DNA from 2 places in the Escherichia marmotae genome. Region 2 is predicted to be linked to the other one. Evidence: predicted binding sites of a transcription regulator. Region 2 holds the regulator's gene; the other holds the start of a gene.
What was found. Region 2 encodes CRP, which controls carbon source genes, mostly activating them, when cyclic AMP is high. Its sites were predicted from a motif close to ATGTGANNNNNNTCACAT; they were not measured.

Region 1 (4,517 bases), 2.3 Mb from region 2:
GGCCATGTTGTGCCTCTTGCTGACGCAACGCTACCGCCTGTTTGATTTTTGGCTCGAGCAGTTTTGCCACCGCGGCAAAGACCGGTACGACTACCGAGTTGCCGAACTGGCGATAGGCCTGAGTGTCAGAAACCGGAATGCGGAATTTCGCTTCATGCGGCGCTTCAAAGCCCATCAACCGTGCGCATTCACGAGGTGTTAACCGACGCGGACGATGTTGCTGATTCTGCGGATCGTCAAAGTCTTTCTCACCTGTTGCCATATCCCAGCCGCGATCGATTAAAATTTCTGCGCCATCTTTGTAATAGCGGGCAGAAAGCGTGCGCGTGACACTTTGCGGATTGTTCGGATAAACCATCCCGTACCCGAAGCCGTTACCGCGCGCCTGATGTTTTTTCGCATAGCGATAGAGGTACTTCCACAGCACCGGCGTCAGAATATATTTCGCTTCGACTATCGGATCCAGCAACTCCGCCAGCGTCACTCGCTGCGCAGGGAAACAATCGCTGATATCACGCAGGGTAAAATCTTGCTTCAGATTAAGATCGCGACGGAAACCCACCAGCACAATGCGTTCACGGTGCTGCGGTAAAAAATGTTTGCCATCAATGATCTTCGGATCGTTCGGGCCATTATCTTCTGCATCGGCTACGTCATAGCCCAGTTCGTCCAGCGTCTGCATGATGATGCGGAACGTTTTGCCCTGGTCGTGACTTTTCAGGTTTTTGACGTTTTCAAGTACAAAAATCGCCGGACGGCGGGCGTCGATAATGCGTACCACATCAAAAAACAACGTCCCCTGGGTATCGCAGGCAAAACCGTGCGCGCGACCAAGAGAGTTCTTTTTCGATACGCCAGCCAGGGAAAACGGCTGGCAAGGAAAACCGGCCAATAAAACATCATGTTCAGGGATGTGCTGACGAATATGTGCCGCCGCTGCTTCATCGCTCACGCCCTCTTTATGGCTCAGGGTAATGTCGCGGATATCTTCATTAAAGTGATGCGTAGCCGGGTCGCAATAATGATTCGCTTTGTAGGTGCGTACCGCATGTTTATTCCATTCACTGGTAAACACGCATTGACCGCCAATCGACTCAAAACCGCGACGGATGCCACCAATTCCGGCAAACAGATCGATAAAACGAAACGCATAGTGCGGATGATGTGCAGGTGGTTTGGGTAACAACGTTTGCAGATGAGCGAACTCTTTCTCACTTAAACGGTGCCATGCCGAATCATTCGCCAGCGCACGTTTTAAAATCGCCGCGCTCCAGTGATTCTCACCCACACCATTAAGTTGCGCCACCAATGTTTTAACATCATAAATTTGCAGCAGTTTCTCCAGCATTGCCTGTGCGGCATTCCCGGTGCTGTATGAATCGGTTACTGATATATTTTCCTGCATAGATTTAACCGGCCATCTGAGATGGCCGACAGGTTAACATAATTACTTCAGTTTAGGGCCACGCGGTCAGCCTGCAGGAGAAAAGGCACGAATCACGTCATGATCCACACCTTCATTCTCGCCCGCCAGTTCAGCGCTGAGTTTAGCCATAAACTCCACCTGAAAACGGGCGTTGTGTTGCGCCAGTTGTTTACCTTTTGTCGTTTGCATGGTTTGCGGTAGTTTCAGCAGCTTAGTCTGGAAATGATCCAGCGCGTAGCGTTTATCATCAAGCGGGCGATGCTGCGCGAACGGGTCTTCACCGTCAAACAGCGCCACACCCAGCGAGCCTGAGACCGCAAACACTCGCGCCAGACCAATCGCGCCTAAGGCTTCCAGTCTGTCTGCATCCTGCACGATTTTGGCTTCCGCCGTTAAAGGTGTAATTTGTGCGCTGAAACTGTGTGCCGCGATAGCATGGCAAATGGCGTCTATTTTCTCTGGCGGAAAATCGACAAATTCCGCACTTAAAATTCGACGCGCCTCTTCTGCCGCCAGTAATGAGGAGCGCTGCCGTTGCGGATGATTTTTCGCCAGGCTCACAATATCGTGAAAATAACAGGCGGTTAAAATGACCAGCATATCGACGTCTTCATCTGCCGCCAGTTTCTGCTCTGTCGCCCAGACACGACGAAAATGACACAGGTCATGGGCCACGTCCTGGTGCGTTTGATGGTTTTTAAACCAGTTTTCAAACTGTGCCTGCCAGTGTTGTAAATCCATACACGCTCCGCTGCAAATGAGTCGCAACCTTAGCAGTTTTTACTCATAGCGTCTGCTACGCACGGGTCGTGGTCGGGTGTACCACGCAATACCACCTAACAACGCTCCGACCAGGGCCATAAACAAAAATCCCACTAATGCCCCTAACCACTTTCCTGCGGTAGAGCCTAAATCACTTTCAAATCCCGACACGGGGGCATCCGGGATCCTGCTCATCACCCAAATGTAACGCGCCATTACCCAGACGAAATAGCCACACCATGTATAGAAAGCCCATAAAGCCAGTTTGCCGCCAGGGCTGCGAGAAAGTCTCCCTTCCATCGTTGTCGAACCGTACTCCATTTTGAGATAACCCGGGAAATTCAGACTTAGCACTATTATGTGATAAAAGTCACATTTTTCCACATTAGTTGAGACAGTCAAGTCTCACTCATTTTTTGAACAAATATATAAATCTTAGCCAATGGCTATTATTTGCAGAAAAAACAAATAAGAAAGTATTTTTCTTTCGGCAGTGGATAATTAATTAATTAATTAATTAATTAATTAATTAATTCACATATTGAATATATTAGCACTGAATACAATTATACCTTTTTCGTTTTCTGTGTCATGATAACTCCGTTATTAGCCTTTATCGTCTTGTTTATATTTTTGGGCCGGCATGATGCCGGCTTTTTTTATGCCATTCATAATGTGCGCAAGATCACTCAGGGTCTTTGGTGCAACACTCATTGACACAAACCATCCTTCCGCAAAATCAATAATCTATTGATATACAACCATAAATAACATGAATTTTTGTATCTGAAATTCATAATTTTGAATTATATTAAACAAGATAGAAATATTTTGAAATCTTTTAAATATATTTGTTACATGTAATCTTTAAAATAAAATGAACTTCATAGAATAGTATCCAAATGTGCTTTTTTTTGGATAATGGCACTTATTGATATATTCATGAAGATTATAATCACAAGGGAATACATAATGAAAAGAAAAGTTCTGGCAATGCTGGTCCCGGCGTTATTAGTTGCTGGCGCAGCAAATGCGGCTGAAATTTATAATAAAGATGGTAATAAACTTGATCTGTACGGTAAAGCTGTTGGTCTGCACTACTTCGCTGATGATGCAGCGAATAGCGATGGCGACCAGTCCTACGCCCGTATCGGTTTTAAAGGTGAAACTCAGATCGCTGATCAATTCACTGGTTATGGTCAATGGGAATACAACTTGCAGGCAAATGGTCCTGAAAGTAACAGAGCGGGTTCTGCTACCCGTCTGGCGTTCGCAGGCTTAGGTTTTGGCCAGAATGGTACTTTCGACTATGGTCGTAACTACGGCGTTGTTTATGATATTGAAGCATGGACCGATATGCTGCCGGAATTTGGTGGTGATACCTACGCTGGCGCTGACAACTTCATGAACGGCCGTGCTAATGGTGTAGCAACCTACCGTAACAATGGCTTCTTCGGTCAGGTTGATGGCCTGAACTTTGCTTTGCAATATCAAGGCAATAATGAAAGCGATGGTCTGTTTGGCCAGGAAGGTTCAGGTAATGGTAATGGTCGTAAACTGTCTAAAGAAAATGGTGACGGTTTCGGTATGTCCACCTCTTATGATTTCGACTTCGGTTTAAGTCTGGGTGCTGCATACTCCAACTCTGACCGTACCGATAATCAGGTTCACAAAGGTTGTCATGATACTCGTTACGGAGACCGCTTCGATGCAACTGCTGGCGGTGAAACAGCGGAAGCATGGACCGTTGGTGCTAAATACGACGCGAATAACGTTTACTTAGCAGCCATGTACGCTGAAACTCGTAACATGACTGGTTACGGTGATGCTGATGCCATCGCTAATAAAACTCAGAACTTTGAAGTTGTTGCTCAGTATCAGTTCGACTTCGGTCTGCGCCCGTCCATCGCTTACCTGCAATCTAAAGGTAAGGATTTAGGCGGATTGAATGGTGATAACTTCGACAGCCAGGGGAATCATCATTACGCAAACAAAGATCTGGTTAAATACGTTGAAGTCGGTGCGACTTACTACTTCAACAAAAACATGTCCACCTATGTTGATTACAAAATCAACCTGCTGGATAACGACGATGACTTCTACAAAGCAAACGGCATCGCAACCGATGATATCGTTGCTGTAGGCTTAGTCTACCAGTTCTAATCAGCCAACGCGCCACGGCACGTTACTGTAAAAACTCATCCAGCCTGAGTTCGTTCCTCGTTGAACTCGGGCTTTTTTATCCCCCTCGTCAAATCACCAGCAGCGGCACTCTCAACCGCTGTAGCATGTCGACAAAACTCAATTCCTGGGTGACTCCCGGCACAAT
Region 2 (4,517 bases):
TTAGTGGTGCCGGGAGGTAAAATGGGTCTGGCAATGGAGTTAATTATGCTGCCGCTGGTACAACGACTGATGGAAGGGAAGAAAATCGAGTAAATGTTCTTATATGCCGGATAAAATAATATCCGGCATCATATTTTAATCATTAAATCACGCGGCTATCACTTCATAGGAGTGGGTAATATTCACGGCTTTCTCTAGCATCAGCGCTACCGAACAATACTTCTCGGCAGAGAGATCCACCGCTCGCGAAACCGCCGCGTCCTTCAGGTCGTGACCTGTGACGATAAAATGCAAATTGATGTGCGTAAACAGGCGCGGTGCCTCTTCGCGACGTTCAGAGGTCAATTTTACTTCACAATCGACCACATCCTGACGCCCTTTTTGCAGGATAGAAACCACATCAATGGCGCTGCAACCGCCTGCCGCCATCAACACCATTTCCATCGGACTTGGCGCTTTATCGCCAGAATTACCGTCCATTAAAATCTGGTGACCCGAGGCTGACTCGCCCAAAAAAGTTAACCCTTCGACCCACTTCACACGCGCTTGCATAATCGGAACTCCATTGCGTCAATTTTCCTGACAGAGTACGCGTACTGACCAAATCGCGCAACGGAAGGCGACCTGGGTCATGCTGAAGCGAGACACCAGGAGACACAACGCGAAAGCTATGCTAAAACAGTCAGGATGCTACAGTAATACATTGATGTACTGCATGTATGTAAAAGACGTCACATTACCGTGCAGTTCAGTTGATAGCCCCTTCCCAGGTAGCGGGAAGCACATTTCGGCAATCCAGAGACAGCGGCGTTTTCTGGCTCTGGAGAAAGCTTATAACAGAGGATAACCGCGCATGGTGCTTGGCAAACCGCAAACAGACCCGACTCTCGAATGGTTCTTGTCTCATTGCCACATTCATAAGTACCCATCCAAGAGCACGCTTATTCACCAGGGTGAAAAAGCGGAAACGCTGTATTACATCGTTAAAGGCTCTGTGGCAGTGCTGATTAAAGACGAGGAGGGTAAAGAAATGATCCTCTCCTATCTGAATCAGGGTGATTTTATTGGCGAATTGGGCCTGTTTGAAGAAGGCCAGGAACGTAGCGCATGGGTACGTGCGAAAACCGCCTGTGAAGTAGCTGAGATTTCCTACAAAAAATTCCGTCAATTAATTCAGGTGAACCCGGATATTCTGATGCGTCTCTCCGCACAGATGGCGCGTCGTCTGCAAGTCACTTCAGAGAAAGTGGGCAACCTGGCATTCCTCGACGTTACAGGTCGTATTGCACAGACACTGCTGAATCTGGCGAAACAACCCGATGCCATGACTCACCCGGACGGTATGCAAATCAAAATTACCCGTCAGGAAATCGGTCAGATTGTTGGCTGTTCTCGTGAAACCGTGGGACGTATTCTGAAGATGCTGGAAGATCAGAACCTGATCTCTGCACACGGAAAAACCATCGTCGTTTACGGCACCCGTTGATCCCATCGGAGTGCCGCGTTACCTGGTAGCGCGCCGTTTTGTTTAAGCCGATGTGGCGCAGACTGATTTATCATCCCGACATCAACTACGCACTACGACAAACACTGGTGCTATGTTTGCCCGTGGCCGTTGGTCTATTGCTTGGCGAATTAAGACTCGGGCTGCTCTTTTCTCTCGTCCCCGCCTGTTGCAATATTGCGGGGCTTGATACTCCTCATAAGCGTTTTTTCAAACACTTAATCATTGGTGCGTCGCTGTTTGCCACTTGTAGCTTGCTAACGCAACTGCTGCTGGAAAAAGATATCCCCCTACCCTTTCTGCTGACGGGGTTAACGTTGATACTTGGCGTCACTGCTGAGTTAGGGCCATTGCATGCAAAATTACTTCCCGCATCGCTACTCGCCGCCATTTTTACCCTCAGTCTGGCGGGATATATGCCGGTCTGGGAACCGTTGCTCATCTACGCGTTAGGCACGCTCTGGTATGGACTGTTTAACTGGTTCTGGTTCTGGCTCTGGCGTGAGCAACCGTTACGCGAGTCGCTTAGCCTGCTGTACCGTGAACTGGCGGATTACTGTGAAGCCAAATACAGCCTGCTTACTCAGCACACCGATCCCGAAAATGCTCTGCCACCATTGTTGGTGCGTCAGCAAAAAGCGGTCGATTTAATTACCCAGTGTTATCAGCAAATGCATATGCTTTCCGCGCAAAATAATACGGACTACAAGCGGATGCTGCGTATTTTCCAGGAGGCGCTGGACTTACAGGAACATATCTCGGTCAGTTTGCATCAGCCGGAAGAGGTGCAAAAGCTGGTCGAGCGGAGCCATGCGGAGGAAGTTATCCGCTGGAATGCACAAACTGTCGCCGCCCGCCTGCGCGTGCTGGCTGATGACATTCTTTATCATCGCCTGCCGACACGTTTTACGATGGATAAGCAAATTGGCGCGCTGGAAAAAATCGCCCGCCAGCATCCGGATAACCCCGTGGGACAATTTTGCTACTGGCACTTTAGTCGCATCGCCCGCGTGCTACGAACGCAAAAACCACTTTATGCCCGCGATCTGCTGGCAGATAAACAGCGGCGAATGCCGTTACTCCCGGCGCTGAAAAGCTATCTTTCCCTGAAATCGCCAGCGCTGCGTAATGCCGGACGATTGAGTGTGATGCTAAGTGTTGCCAGCCTGATGGGCACCGCGCTGCATTTGCCGAAATCCTATTGGATATTAATGACGGTATTATTGGTGACGCAAAATGGTTATGGCGCTACTCGCCTGCGGATTGTGAATCGTTCTGTGGGAACCGTGGTCGGGTTAATCATTGCGGGTGTTGCGCTGCACTTTAAAATTCCCGAAGGTTACACCCTGACGTTGATGCTGATTACCACGCTCGCCAGCTATCTGATATTGCGTAAGAACTACGGCTGGGCGACGGTCGGTTTTACCATTACCGCTGTGTATACCCTGCAACTGCTGTGGCTGAATGGTGAGCAATACATCATCCCACGCCTCATTGATACCATCATCGGCTGTCTGATTGCCTTCGGTGGCACGGTATGGCTGTGGCCGCAGTGGCAGAGTGGTTTACTGCGCAAGAACGCCCATGACGCCTTAGAAACTTACCAGGAGGCTATTCGTCTGATCCTCAGTAAAGATCCGCAACCCACGCCACTTGCCTGGCAGCGAATGCGGGTGAATCAGGCGCATAACACCCTGTATAACTCGCTGAATCAGGCGATGCAGGAACCGGCGTTTAACAGCCATTATCTGGCAGACATGAAACTGTGGGTAACACATAGTCAGTTTATTGTTGAACATATCAATGCCATGACCACACTGGCGCGGGAACACCGGTCATTGCCGCCGGAACTGGCGCAGGAGTACTTGCAGTCTTGTGAAATCGCCATTCAGCGTTGTCAGCAACGACTGGAATATGATGAACCGGGTAGTTCTGGTGACGCCAATATCATCGACTCGCCAGAGATGCTGCCACACGAAGGTGCGTCCGGCACGCTGGAGCAGCATTTACAACGCGTTATTGGCCATCTGAATACGATGCACACCATTTCAGCAATGGCCTGGCGGCAGCGACCACACCACGGGATTTGGTTGAGTCGCAAGTTGCGGGATTCGAAGGCGTAATTTATTCATCGCCAGAACAAAATCGAGGGTCAGATAAGGCACATACGCCGTATCCGACGCCCTTTGCCTGGTGCGACGCTTACCGCGTCTTATCAGGCTTACTCCCGTTTTACGCCGCAATCACCTTCGCCACTGCGCGGGCAAAACGCTGCATCCCTTCGTCGATATCCGCATCTTCCACCACCAGCGACGGCGCAAAACGCACCACATCTGGTCCGGCGTTCAGCACCATTACACCTGCATCCGCACCCGCATAAAGGAAATCACGCGCCTTACCTTTGTATTGTGGTTTCAACTCCGCACCAATCAACAGCCCCATGCCGCGAATATCGCTAAACACATCGTACTGCTGATCAATCTTCTGCAAATGCTCAACAAAACGCTGACGTTTCGCCTGAATGCCTTCCAGCACGACCGGCGTATTGATGATATCAAACGCCGCCCCAGCGACCGCACAGGCTAGTGGATTACCACCGTAGGTGGAACCGTGCGAGCCAGGATGAAACGCAGACGCAATCTCCGCCGTGGTCAGCATGGTGCTAATCGGGAAACCACCGCCTAACGCTTTGGCGGAGGTCAGGATATCCGGCGTCACGCCGTAGTGCATATAGGCAAATAAATCGCCTGTCCGCCCCATCCCGCACTGCACTTCATCAAATACCAGCAATGCCTGATGTTGATCGCACAGTTCACGCAAGCCCTGCAGAAACTCCGGCGTCGCAGCCGTCACGCCGCCCTCGCCCTGAATCGGCTCAACAACCACTGCGCAGGTATGATCATCCATCACTGCTTTCACCGCGTGGAGATCGTTAAAGGGAACATGAATAATGTCTGCCGGTTTTGGCCCAAAGCCGTCAGAATATTTCGGCTGGCCGCCCACCGAGACGGTA

Region 1: drpB (cell division protein DrpB) is a predicted target of CRP. The motif match lies at 2,547-2,564, and genes of this name have one in related genera.

What each region holds. Positions count from the first base shown of each region.
Region 1 is NZ_CP025979.1:426,385-430,901, reverse strand. Features, by position in the region: gene C1192_RS02090 (very short patch repair endonuclease) at 1-6, opposite strand, end outside; gene dcm (DNA-cytosine methyltransferase) at 1-1,405, opposite strand, end outside; gene C1192_RS02080 (phosphohydrolase) at 1,472-2,167, opposite strand; gene drpB (cell division protein DrpB) at 2,207-2,488, opposite strand; gene ompC (porin OmpC) at 3,161-4,351, shown strand; gene C1192_RS25560 (hypothetical protein) at 4,440-4,517, opposite strand, start outside.
Region 2 is NZ_CP025979.1:2,809,405-2,813,921, forward strand. Features, by position in the region: gene C1192_RS14635 (phosphoribulokinase) at 1-93, shown strand, start outside; gene C1192_RS14640 (OsmC family protein) at 148-552, opposite strand; gene crp (cAMP-activated global transcriptional regulator CRP) at 854-1,486, shown strand; gene C1192_RS14655 (YccS/YhfK family putative transporter) at 1,537-3,627, shown strand; gene argD (bifunctional acetylornithine/succinyldiaminopimelate transaminase) at 3,737-4,517, opposite strand, start outside.